3 regions of the Synechococcus sp. R50.1 genome follow, and region 2 is predicted to be linked to each of the others. Evidence: predicted binding sites of a transcription regulator. Region 2 holds the regulator's gene; each other region holds the start of a gene.
What was found. The regulator NtcA, encoded in region 2, controls nitrogen genes in cyanobacteria. The targets are predictions, from matches to a motif close to GTANCNNNNGNTAC.
Positions count from the first base shown of each region.

Region 1: NW870_RS08155 (P-II family nitrogen regulator) is a predicted target of NtcA. The motif match lies at 2,053-2,066, and genes of this name have one in related genera.
Region 3: urtA (urea ABC transporter substrate-binding protein) is a predicted target of NtcA. The motif match lies at 2,151-2,164, and genes of this name have one in related genera.

Region 1 is NZ_JANSIN010000026.1:19,424-22,703, forward strand. Features, by position in the region: gene NW870_RS08150 (ammonium transporter) at 88-1,500, opposite strand; gene NW870_RS08155 (P-II family nitrogen regulator) at 1,655-1,993, opposite strand; gene NW870_RS08160 (IctB family putative bicarbonate transporter) at 2,144-3,280, opposite strand, start outside.
Region 2 is NZ_JANSIN010000055.1:11,044-14,323, reverse strand. Features, by position in the region: gene eno (phosphopyruvate hydratase) at 1-1,079, opposite strand, end outside; gene ntcA (global nitrogen regulator NtcA) at 1,318-1,992, opposite strand; gene NW870_RS11455 (M61 family metallopeptidase) at 2,266-3,280, shown strand, end outside.
Region 3 is NZ_JANSIN010000022.1:9,954-13,233, reverse strand. Features, by position in the region: gene urtB (urea ABC transporter permease subunit UrtB) at 1-514, opposite strand, end outside; gene urtA (urea ABC transporter substrate-binding protein) at 619-1,893, opposite strand; gene NW870_RS07335 (S9 family peptidase) at 2,267-3,280, shown strand, end outside.

The sequences.
Region 1 (3,280 bases), on a different contig from region 2:
CCCTGACCCTCCCTTTTGATGCTCATTTGATGCTCAGTTCAGCAATGCTCCGATCCGGCAACCCCAGGTCAGACCGAGCACAACGGCTCAAGATTGCTCCGAATCGGTGGCAGCAGTAACGAAGTCGGGGTAGGCCACGTTGCCATGCTCGCCCACATCCAAACCGGCGATCTCTTCCTCGGCGCTGGTGCGCAGGCCGGTTACAGCCTTGAGGATAAAGAACAGGATCAAGCAGGTAATAAAGGGCCAGAGGAAGTAGGCCAGAGCGCCCACCACTTGTACCCCAAATTGGGCCCAGGTGACCTCTTCAGCATAGTTGGCATTGGCAAAGAAGGGGATCCCTGCTGCCAACACCCCCCAGATACCACAGGTGCCGTGTACCGAAATCGCGCCCACCGGGTCATCAATTTTCAGCACCGTATCCAGGATCACCACCGAAATCACCACCAGAATCCCGGCCACCGAGCCGATGATCAGAGCACCCAAAGGATGGACGCTATCGCAAGGGGCAGTGATCCCCACCAAGCCGGCCAGGACACCGTTGGCGGCAAAGGTCATATCCGGCTTGCCAAAATGAACCCAAGAGGTGAACATCGCCCCAATTGCTCCAGCCGAAGCTGCCAGCAGCGTATTCATGGCAATCCAGCCAATATCGACAGAGGCTGCAGTGGTGGAACCGGCATTAAACCCGATCCAGCCCAAGGCGAGGATAAACACCCCCAACATCCCCAGCGGCAGGTTGTGGCCGGGAATAGCCCGCGGCTCTCCATTGGGGCCGTACTTGCCAATGCGAGGGCCAAGCGCGATCGCACCTGCCAAGGCCGCAGCGCCCCCTACCAAATGCACCACCCCCGACCCGGCGTAGTCGATGTAGCCCAGATTTTCCAGCCAGCCGGCTGTGCCGCCGTTGTAGTCGCCGAACAGCCCGTTCCAGGCCCAACCCCCAGAGATGGGGTAGATTAGCCCAGAAATAACGATGGAGTAGATCAAGTAGGCCAAGAACTTGGTGCGCTCTGCCATCGCTCCGGAAACAATGGTGGCGGCGGTAGCGGCAAACACCATCTGGAAGACAAAGAAAGTAAAGGGCCAGCCATCTGCCTCGTAAGCCTGCTGCCAGCCAAAAGCAAACCAGTCAGTGCCGAAGAAGCCAGCACTTTTGCCGAACATGAGGCCAAACCCGATGAACCAGAAGGCGCAACAGCCCATGCAGAAGTCCATCAAGTTCTTCATCATGATGTTGGCGGCATTCTTGGCGCGGGTAAAGCCCGTCTCCACCATGGCGAACCCTGCCTGCATGAAGAACACCAAGGCCGCCGACACGATCGTCCAAACAACGTCAGCGTGTTTCTGAACTTCCTCGGCCTCTTGAGCAAAGGCAGTTCCCTGGCCGAATAGAAAAACCAGCGCAGCCATTAGAGCGGCAGTCAGACTCCACTTGGCCGGTCGCCAAAGCCACTGGGGCACCTGGCTCTTGAGCTTTTGGATCATTGTCGTACTCATGCTTTTCGACTCACCTAAAGTGACAGTACTTCTCGCAACACATTACCCGAAAAGTAGGGCAAGAACACCTCATCAGATATACAGCAAAAGAGACATGAAGCAAACTCACACGAGGCTCAGGCCGGGCAACCCAAACCCTGAACGTGATCCCTTCTCATAGGGCATCTTGGTTGAGCTCGCCAGTTCGGATGCGGATGGTTTTTTCGACGGGGCTGATGAAAATCTTGCCATCCCCGATTTCGCCGGTGCGAGCCGCTGCAATCAGCTTCTCCACCACCGTATCCACCAGGTCATCTTCAACCACGATCTCCACTTTCAGCTTTTGTAGGAACTCTACCGTGTACTCGGATCCCCGATAACGCTCGGTTTGTCCCTTTTGGCGACCAAAGCCCCGCACTTCACTTACAGTCATGCCGACAATTCCGGCATTGACCAAAGCAATTTTGACCTCATCCAACTTGAATGGCCGGATTACGGCCTCGATTTTTTTCATTTGCCTCCTGCACCCCGGACAATTCCGCTAATTTCTAACACTACTGACACCTGCAAATTGTAAAAACAGATACATTTTTATCTCCTACTGAAGATGCTTACCACTCTGGATTTGCTCCCGTCAAGACCGGAAGGCCAAGCTTAAGCTACCTTAACGGGAGGAAGTCCCCACTGGCGTCTCACCAGCATCTGTAAGCGGCTGAGGGCTGAGAGAGGCCAAGCTGGCTGTAATAAGCGCTACCGCAAGCCACCACAGCATTTGTACCTGGGGACGATACCAGATGGTATCCACCAAGCCGTGGGCCATCATGCCGGTGCAAGCGGCCAAGCCTGCTGCCACCCATAGACCCTGCGGATCCCGCAAGTTGAGCAAAGTTTTCCAGCATCTCCAGCCGTGATCCCAGAGCACCAAGAGGAACCAGGCGAAAGTTAAGGAGCCGATGAAGCCAGTCTCCACGGTGAGCTGCAGAGGCACCGAATAGGCTCCGAGGGCGCTGAAGTTGCCTCGTTGGTAAAGGGGGTAGACGCGGTTAAAGGCGACATTGCCGGGGCCGATCCCCAAGATGGGAAAGTCGCGGATCATCTCCAGCACCGCCGCCCAGACGTTGATCCGAAAGTTGTTGCTGGTGTCTAGCCGCCCCCAAAAAAGGCTCTGCACCCGCAGCCGCAGAGGGCGTACCGTCAGGATTCCGAGCAACAGAGCAGCCCCCCCTCCGCCCAACAGGGCCGGCAAGGCCCAACGCCGCCAGCGGGCTGGCAAATCGACAGAATGCCACTGTGCCAACAGCACGGCCATCAGGGTGAGCATGGCCAGCCCCCCAATCCAGGCGCCACGACTGTAGGTGAGCAACAGGCAAATCAGGTTCACCGCCGTCGTAAACCCGGCCAGGAGTTTCGCTCCCCAACTGGGCCAAATCCAAGTGGCGGCCAGCCCCAGGGGAATGACCGGGATCAAGTAGCCCCCGTACAGATTTGGGTTGCGCAGATAGCTGTACACCCGCGTCAGACCTGCCAAGCCCGACTCCGGATCCACCCAGGTGGCCAGTTCTGCTGCCCCATAAAAGTATTGCCGCAGGCCGTAGACCCCCATCACCAAGCTGACCAAAAGCAGGGATCCCACAATCCCATCTCGGAATTGGGGTTTGCGCAGCAGACGATGCAACAACAGATAACCAGCCAGGTAGAGAGTCAACTTCAGCCAGCCATCCCGCGCTGCGTAGGGAACCGGAGAGAGAATCGTCGCCAAGGTGGCAATTCCCCAGAAAAGGACCAGGGGCAGATGCAGCGG
Region 2 (3,280 bases):
GTGCGAAAGCCGGCTTGAACTGCCAATTGGATGGCCGAGACGGTCTCCGTCAGGGTGCCGATTTGGTTGGGCTTGATCAAAATGGCGTTGGCGGCGGCGCTGTCGATACCCTTTTGCAGGCGGGTCAGGTTGGTTACAAACAGGTCATCTCCCACCAGCTGTACCCGGGATCCCAGTTGAGCGGTCATGGCTTGCCAACCGGCCCAGTCTTCTTCCGCTAGCCCATCTTCAATGGAAAGGATGGGATAGTTGGCCAGCAGTTGCTGGTAGTAAGCCACCATATCAGCCGCGCTGTGGGCTTTGCCCTCAAAGTGATATTGCCCATCCTGCAGCAGCTCGTTGGCGGCCACATCCAAGGCCAAGGCGATATCTGCTCCCGGTTTGTAGCCTGCCTGTTCAATAGCCGTCATCAGCAGATCCAAAGCCGCCGCATTGGAGTCGAGATCAGGAGCAAACCCCCCTTCATCCCCCACACCGGTGGACAGCCCCTTCTGCTGCAGCACTTGTTTTAGTACCGCAAACACCTCAGCCCCGTAGCGCAGCGCCTCGCGAAAGCTGGCCGCTCCAATGGGCACAAGCATAAATTCTTGAATATCGACGTTGTTGTCGGCGTGGGCGCCGCCGTTGAGCACGTTCATCAGCGGCACCGGCAGCAGGTTGGCAAAGGGCCCCCCCAGGTATTTGTAAAGAGGCAAGCCCACTGCTTCCGCAGCCGCTTTGGCTGTCGCCAGAGAAACTGCCAAAATAGCGTTGGCCCCCAGGCGGGACTTGTTGGGGGTGCCGTCCAGGTCGATCAGCAACTGGTCAATACGGGCTTGGTTGAGGGCATCTTCTCCCTGCAGCTCCGACTGGATGGGGCCAAGGATGTTTTCCACCGCCCTCAGCACGCCCTTACCGCCGTAGCGTTTGGGATCCCCATCCCGCAGCTCATGGGCCTCGAAGGTACCGGTCGAGGCACCGCTGGGAACCTGCGCCAAGCCCGTTGCTCCATTGGCTAGACCCACCAGGGCTTCTAGGGTGGGACGCCCTCGCGAGTCGAGGATCTCATGGGCGGTAATCCACTCGATGGCCGTTTCCACAGTTACACCTCAGCAATTGGCTAGATAGCTCTGGCCAAAGCCAGATCCCCCCATAGACTAGTAGGTTTTTGCCCGCGATCCGGTCAGCTTCCAGAAAACTTTAAGTCTGTCCTTCGGGCACAGAGATTCTTCAAGGCTGCAGCAGTAGATTGAACATAGGCCGGCCAGAGCTTCAACCAGCCGTCGAGCGGGGTTTGCCTGGGCAAGGTGCTACTCAGGAGGTGTTCTCCTCTTCCTTCTAGGCAAAGCGATGGCTCAGCCGCATCGGGTCGTGTACGGTGATCTTCTTCTTGTGAATGGAGATGTACTTCTTCTTGCGCAGCTCTCCCAACAGGCGGGTGATGGTGACGCGGGTTGAGCCAATGGCCTCGGCAATGGCCTGGTGAGACAGCTTGAGATCGATGGTGACCCCATCTGGGCCAGGCACCCCGAAATCGCGACAGAGAATCAACAAAAAGCTGACCAGACGGGATCCCATGTCGCGATGAGCCAGTGTCTCGATCATCATCTCCGTTTGCAAAATGCGGGACGACAGGCTTTTAACCAGCAACATGGCCAGTTCGGCGTTCTCCTGCAAGGATTTTTCCACCTGCTCGATCGGCAGAGAGAGTAACTCGGTAGGTGTAAAAGCCACCGAGTGATAAAAGCGGTCGGAGCGCTGTCCCGTGATAAAGGAGAGCACGCCGAAGATGCTGTTTTCGCGCAGGAGGGCAACTGTGATTTCCTCTCCCATTTCGTAGACCCGCGAGAGCTTAACGGCTCCCTTCACCAAAAAGTAAACCCGCTCCGCCGGATCCCCTGGAAAAAAAATGGTCTTCCCGCGCTCAAACGTTTCGATAACCGGAGGATGGTGAGGGCCTCCCAATTGCTTGAAGGCTGTGATCAGAGATTTTTCCGCTACGGCCACCGCCATACTCATCAACCTTTTAAGGTCAGTTTATACCTAAGATCAACCTATTAAGATCAATCTAGAAGCATTAGGCTAGGTTGCAACCCCTTGACTTCAGAATTTACGAGGATACCAAGATTTACCCTAAAGTAGAAGGTTCTGCCTAGGTATCTTTGTAGCACGCGCTACATTTTTAAGTCTCGTTGCTGCTCTCCAGCCAAAGGCAGAGGTTAGGATAGGAGCCATTGCCGCTGGGGGCTGCGCCAGCCCTTGGCAGTAGAGGGTAGGGTGGGTTCTATGGGGATCCCAGAGGTTATCGTTGCTGCACCTTCTCAACTGAGCCGCCAGCATTTCACAGTGCGGATGCCGGATCCGGCCAATCACCTGCTGGAGGTGGAACTGCAGATCCAAGAGGTGGATCCAGAGGTGCCTTTGCGGCTGCGACTGCCGGTGTGGACGCCGGGATCCTACTTGGTGCGGGAGTATGCCCGTCATGTGCAGGAGTTTCAGGCGGCAACTGAGCAAGGGATCCCTTTGGCCTGGCGGAAGGTGGATAAGAATACCTGGCAAATCGATCCGCCGGGTTCTTCTGCTGTGAAGGTGTGCTATCGGGTCTATGCCTATGAGCTGACGGTGCGCACGAACCATCTGGATTTGACCCACGCCTATTTCAACGGGGCAGCGCTCTTCCTCTACGTGCCCGGTCGCGAGCGGGAACCCTACACTTTGACGGTGATCCCCCCCAAGCCGGATTGGCACATCGCCACCAGTTTGCGGCCTTTGATCTCCTCTTCTGGGGATCCCGCTTCCGGCCAGTCTTTTGTGGCAGAGGACTATGACGAGCTGGTGGATAGCCCGGTGGAGGTGGGTCCACATCGAGTGCAATCGTTTGAGGTGGAAGGGATCCCCCATTACTTTGTGGTTTGGGGGGCGGGCACTCTGGATGTGGAGCGGGCTGTCGCTGATGCTAAGGCGATTGTCAAAACCACAGCCGCGTTTTTCGGTGGGCTACCCTACGACCGCTACTGGTTCATTGTGCATTTGTCGCCGGGAGGATTTGGTGGCCTTGAGCACAAGTACAGCACCACCCTTCTTTACTCTGGGCTGGAGCTGCATCAGCCGGAGTCCTATCGGCGCTTTTTGTCTTTGCTGGCCCACGAGTTGTTTCATGCCTGGAATGTCAAGCGTCTGCGTCCGCTGGCATTGGAAAAGATCGACTACAACCAAGAAAACTATCTGGAATGCCTGTGGTTTTGTGAGGGAGCGACCAGCTACTACGAAAATGTCATCTTGTTGAGGGCAGGGATCCTCA
Region 3 (3,280 bases), on a different contig from region 2:
GCCCCCCCACCGCTGCAATTGCCGTGGAAAGCACCAGTAGCAGCGCCAGCGTCCACCCTTTGAGGCGCGGCCAATCCGTTCGCCTGGCCAAGAGCCACCAGCCGCCAAAAAAGAGCACCGCGAAGGCCCCCAAGCGGAAAGCCAGCACCCAATTGACGCTGCGCACAAACTGCTGCAGGATCAGGCTCACGCCCCAGGTGGCCAAAAGGGTCTCCAAGGGTCGGCCATACAAAAAGCGAATCACCCCCCGCTCCAGGGCTAGTCCCACCAGAGCCGTGACGGCAAAGGCAGCTACCAAAGCTGGAAAGATGTACAGATCCCGCCAGGGATCCCCTAGGGGACGAAAGGCATTTTGAACCACAAAAGTGGTGTAGGCCCCCAACATCATCAGCTCCCCATGGGCCATGTTGATGACCCCCATGAGGCCGAAAACAATAGCCAAGCCCAGAGCGGCTATCAGCAAGACGGTGCCAATGCTAATGCCGTTGAACAAGCTGTCCAGGAGCAAGGTCATGGGCAGGGGATCCTCCTTCCAACTAAACTAGGGAGGCTAACCGAGCATCTAGGCGGGATCCCCGACCCTATCCAAACGGCAAGGGATCCCAGCCCTGGCCAGGACTAGCTGACTTTGTAGCGACCGCCCTTGGCCGGATCTGACCAATCGCAGGCAAAGCCCTTGGTCTCTGCCACAAACTGGTTCCAGGGCTGCGGCTCCACGGCATCCGTAGAAAAGATGACATCAAACAAACCGTCAGAGCGCACCTGGCCGATCCGCACATACTTGGTCAGGTGGTGATTGGTGTTCATGGTTACCAAGCCTTCTGGGGCATCAAAGGTCTGGCCATAGGCTGCCTGCCGCACGGCGTCGATTTCCACTGTTCCCGCTTTTTCCACTGCCTGCTTCCAGATGTAAACCATGATGTAGGCGGCTTCCATCGGGTCGTTGGTGACGCGGTTTTGGCCGTATTCTGCCTTGAAAGCTTCCACAAACTTCTTGTTGGCAGGCGTATCCACCGTCATAAAGTAGTTCCAGGCGGCGAAGTGCCCTTCCAAGAATTCGGGGCCGATGGCCTGTACCTCTTCTTCAGCAATGCTGACGGACATGGAAGGATAGCGATCCGGCCCCAGCCCTGCCCCTTTCAACTGTTTGAAAAAGGCCACGTTGCTGTCGCCGTTCAAGCTGTTGTAGATCACACCGCCATTGGGAAGAGCGGCCCGGATCTTGCTGATGATGGGAGTAACTTCTGTGTTGCCCAAAGGCAGATAGTCTTCACCCACCACCTTGCCCCCCAGGGCTTCCAACTGGGCCTTGATGATGGTGTTGGCCGTGCGGGGGAACACGTAGTCGGATCCCACCAGGAAGAACTCTTTGCCCTTGTTCTTGAGCAGCCATTCCACCGAAGGCTCGATCTGCTGGTTGGGGGCAGCGCCGGTGTAGAAGATGTTTTTGGAGCACTCTTGTCCTTCGTACTGCACGGGATACCAGAGCAGGTGCTGCTTGGATTCAAACACCGGCAACACGGCTTTGCGACTGGCCGAAGTCCAGCAGCCGAATACCGTTGCCACCTTGTCCACATCGATCAATTTGGTGGCTTTCTCGGCAAAGGTTGGCCAATCGGAAGCCCCATCCTCGATAATCGGCTCGATCTGCTTGCCCAAAACCCCACCGGCGGCATTGATCTCTTTGATGGCCAGCTTTTCCGCATCCACCACGCTGGTTTCTGAAATGGCCATGGTGCCGCTAAGGGAGTGCAAAATGCCAACGCGGATGGTCTCTCCCTGGGCGTAGGCGGGCACGGATCGCTTCACCCAGATCTGCGGCCCTAGGGCAGCCCCGGCTCCGGCCAGAGCGCCCATTTTCAGCACTTGACGACGATTAAATGATAGAGCCATCGGTGATCTCCGAAACGAAGTGAGTGCAAAGGGTATTAAGAAGTCCAGTTGTTGCAGCAGCCCGGCCAACAGAGGGAAGCACTTAGCTCATCACCTCGCCCATGTGTTGAACCTGCCCAACTGCGCTCAGCTGAGGCTTTCACCGAATGCCTTCCCAACCTCAACAGAGGAAAAGGCTAATCCTGCAGTCGAGAAAGCGTTGTGCATCCCTGTTGCCTTAACGTGTTCCATCAAACCCATTCGGCCCGGAGAGAATTGTATCGTGGGATACCTTTTCCCAGAATCCGAGCCCTTTCCCCGCAGGCTGCAGGCAGAGGCAGGGATCCCTTGCTGCCGGCATAATAGGGGTTCTGGGGTGGAGAATTAACAGCCTATGGTGCAGCAGGCCGGCTATGGATCTTGGCGATCCCCGATTACCGCTGACCTGGTGGTGACGGGATCCCTGCGCTTGGGACAGATGGTTTGGGATCAGGGGGATCTCTACTGGACGGAGGGCCGCCCGCAAGAAAAAGGGCGCAATGTGTTGATGCGGCGCTCTGCCGACGGGATCCTGGTGGAGCTGACACCGGCACCTTTCAATGTGCGGACGCGGGTGCATGAGTATGGGGGTGGAGCTTATTGGGTGTCGGCAGGGGTAGTGTATTTTTGCAACTTCGCTGACCAACGGCTCTACCGCCTGCTGCCGGGTTCAGATCCCCAGCCCCTGACGGAAGCAGGCCCCTATCGCTATGCAGATGGGGTGGTGGATCGGGCGCGTGGACGCATCCTCTGTGTGCGGGAAGATCACAGCCGCCAGGGAGAGCCGGAAAACAGCCTTGTCTCGATTGACTTGGAAAGCGGATCCCAGCGCGTTTTGGCCTCTGGGCACAATTTCTATGCCAACCCTCGCCTCAGCCCCGATGGCCAGACTTTGGTATGGCTGACCTGGGATCACCCCCAAATGCCCTGGGACGGCACAGAGCTGTGGCGGTCTGAGGTGAACCCTGACGGCAGCTTGGGAGAACCTCAAAAGCTAGCCGGTGGCCCTGCCGAGTCGATCTTCCAGCCCCAGTGGTCACCGCAAGGGGATCTCTACTTTGTTTCCGATTGCAGCGGCTGGTGGAACCTCTATCGCTGGGATCCCCAGGGCCCCATTCCCCTCTGCCCTATGGAAGCGGAGTTTGGAGAGCCGCAGTGGGTGTTTGGCCTGAGCACCTACGGCTTCTGTGGCGATGGGCGCATCCTGGCCTGTTATGAACAAGACGGGCTGTCTCATCTGGCTTATCTGGATCCCCATTCAGGACAGTTGGCAGGGATCCCCTTGCCCTACACCCAGATCAGCGGTTTGCAGGTGAGTGGGGAAAAAGCCGCTTTCCTGGCCGGATCCCCGACGGAAGCCACTGCCTTG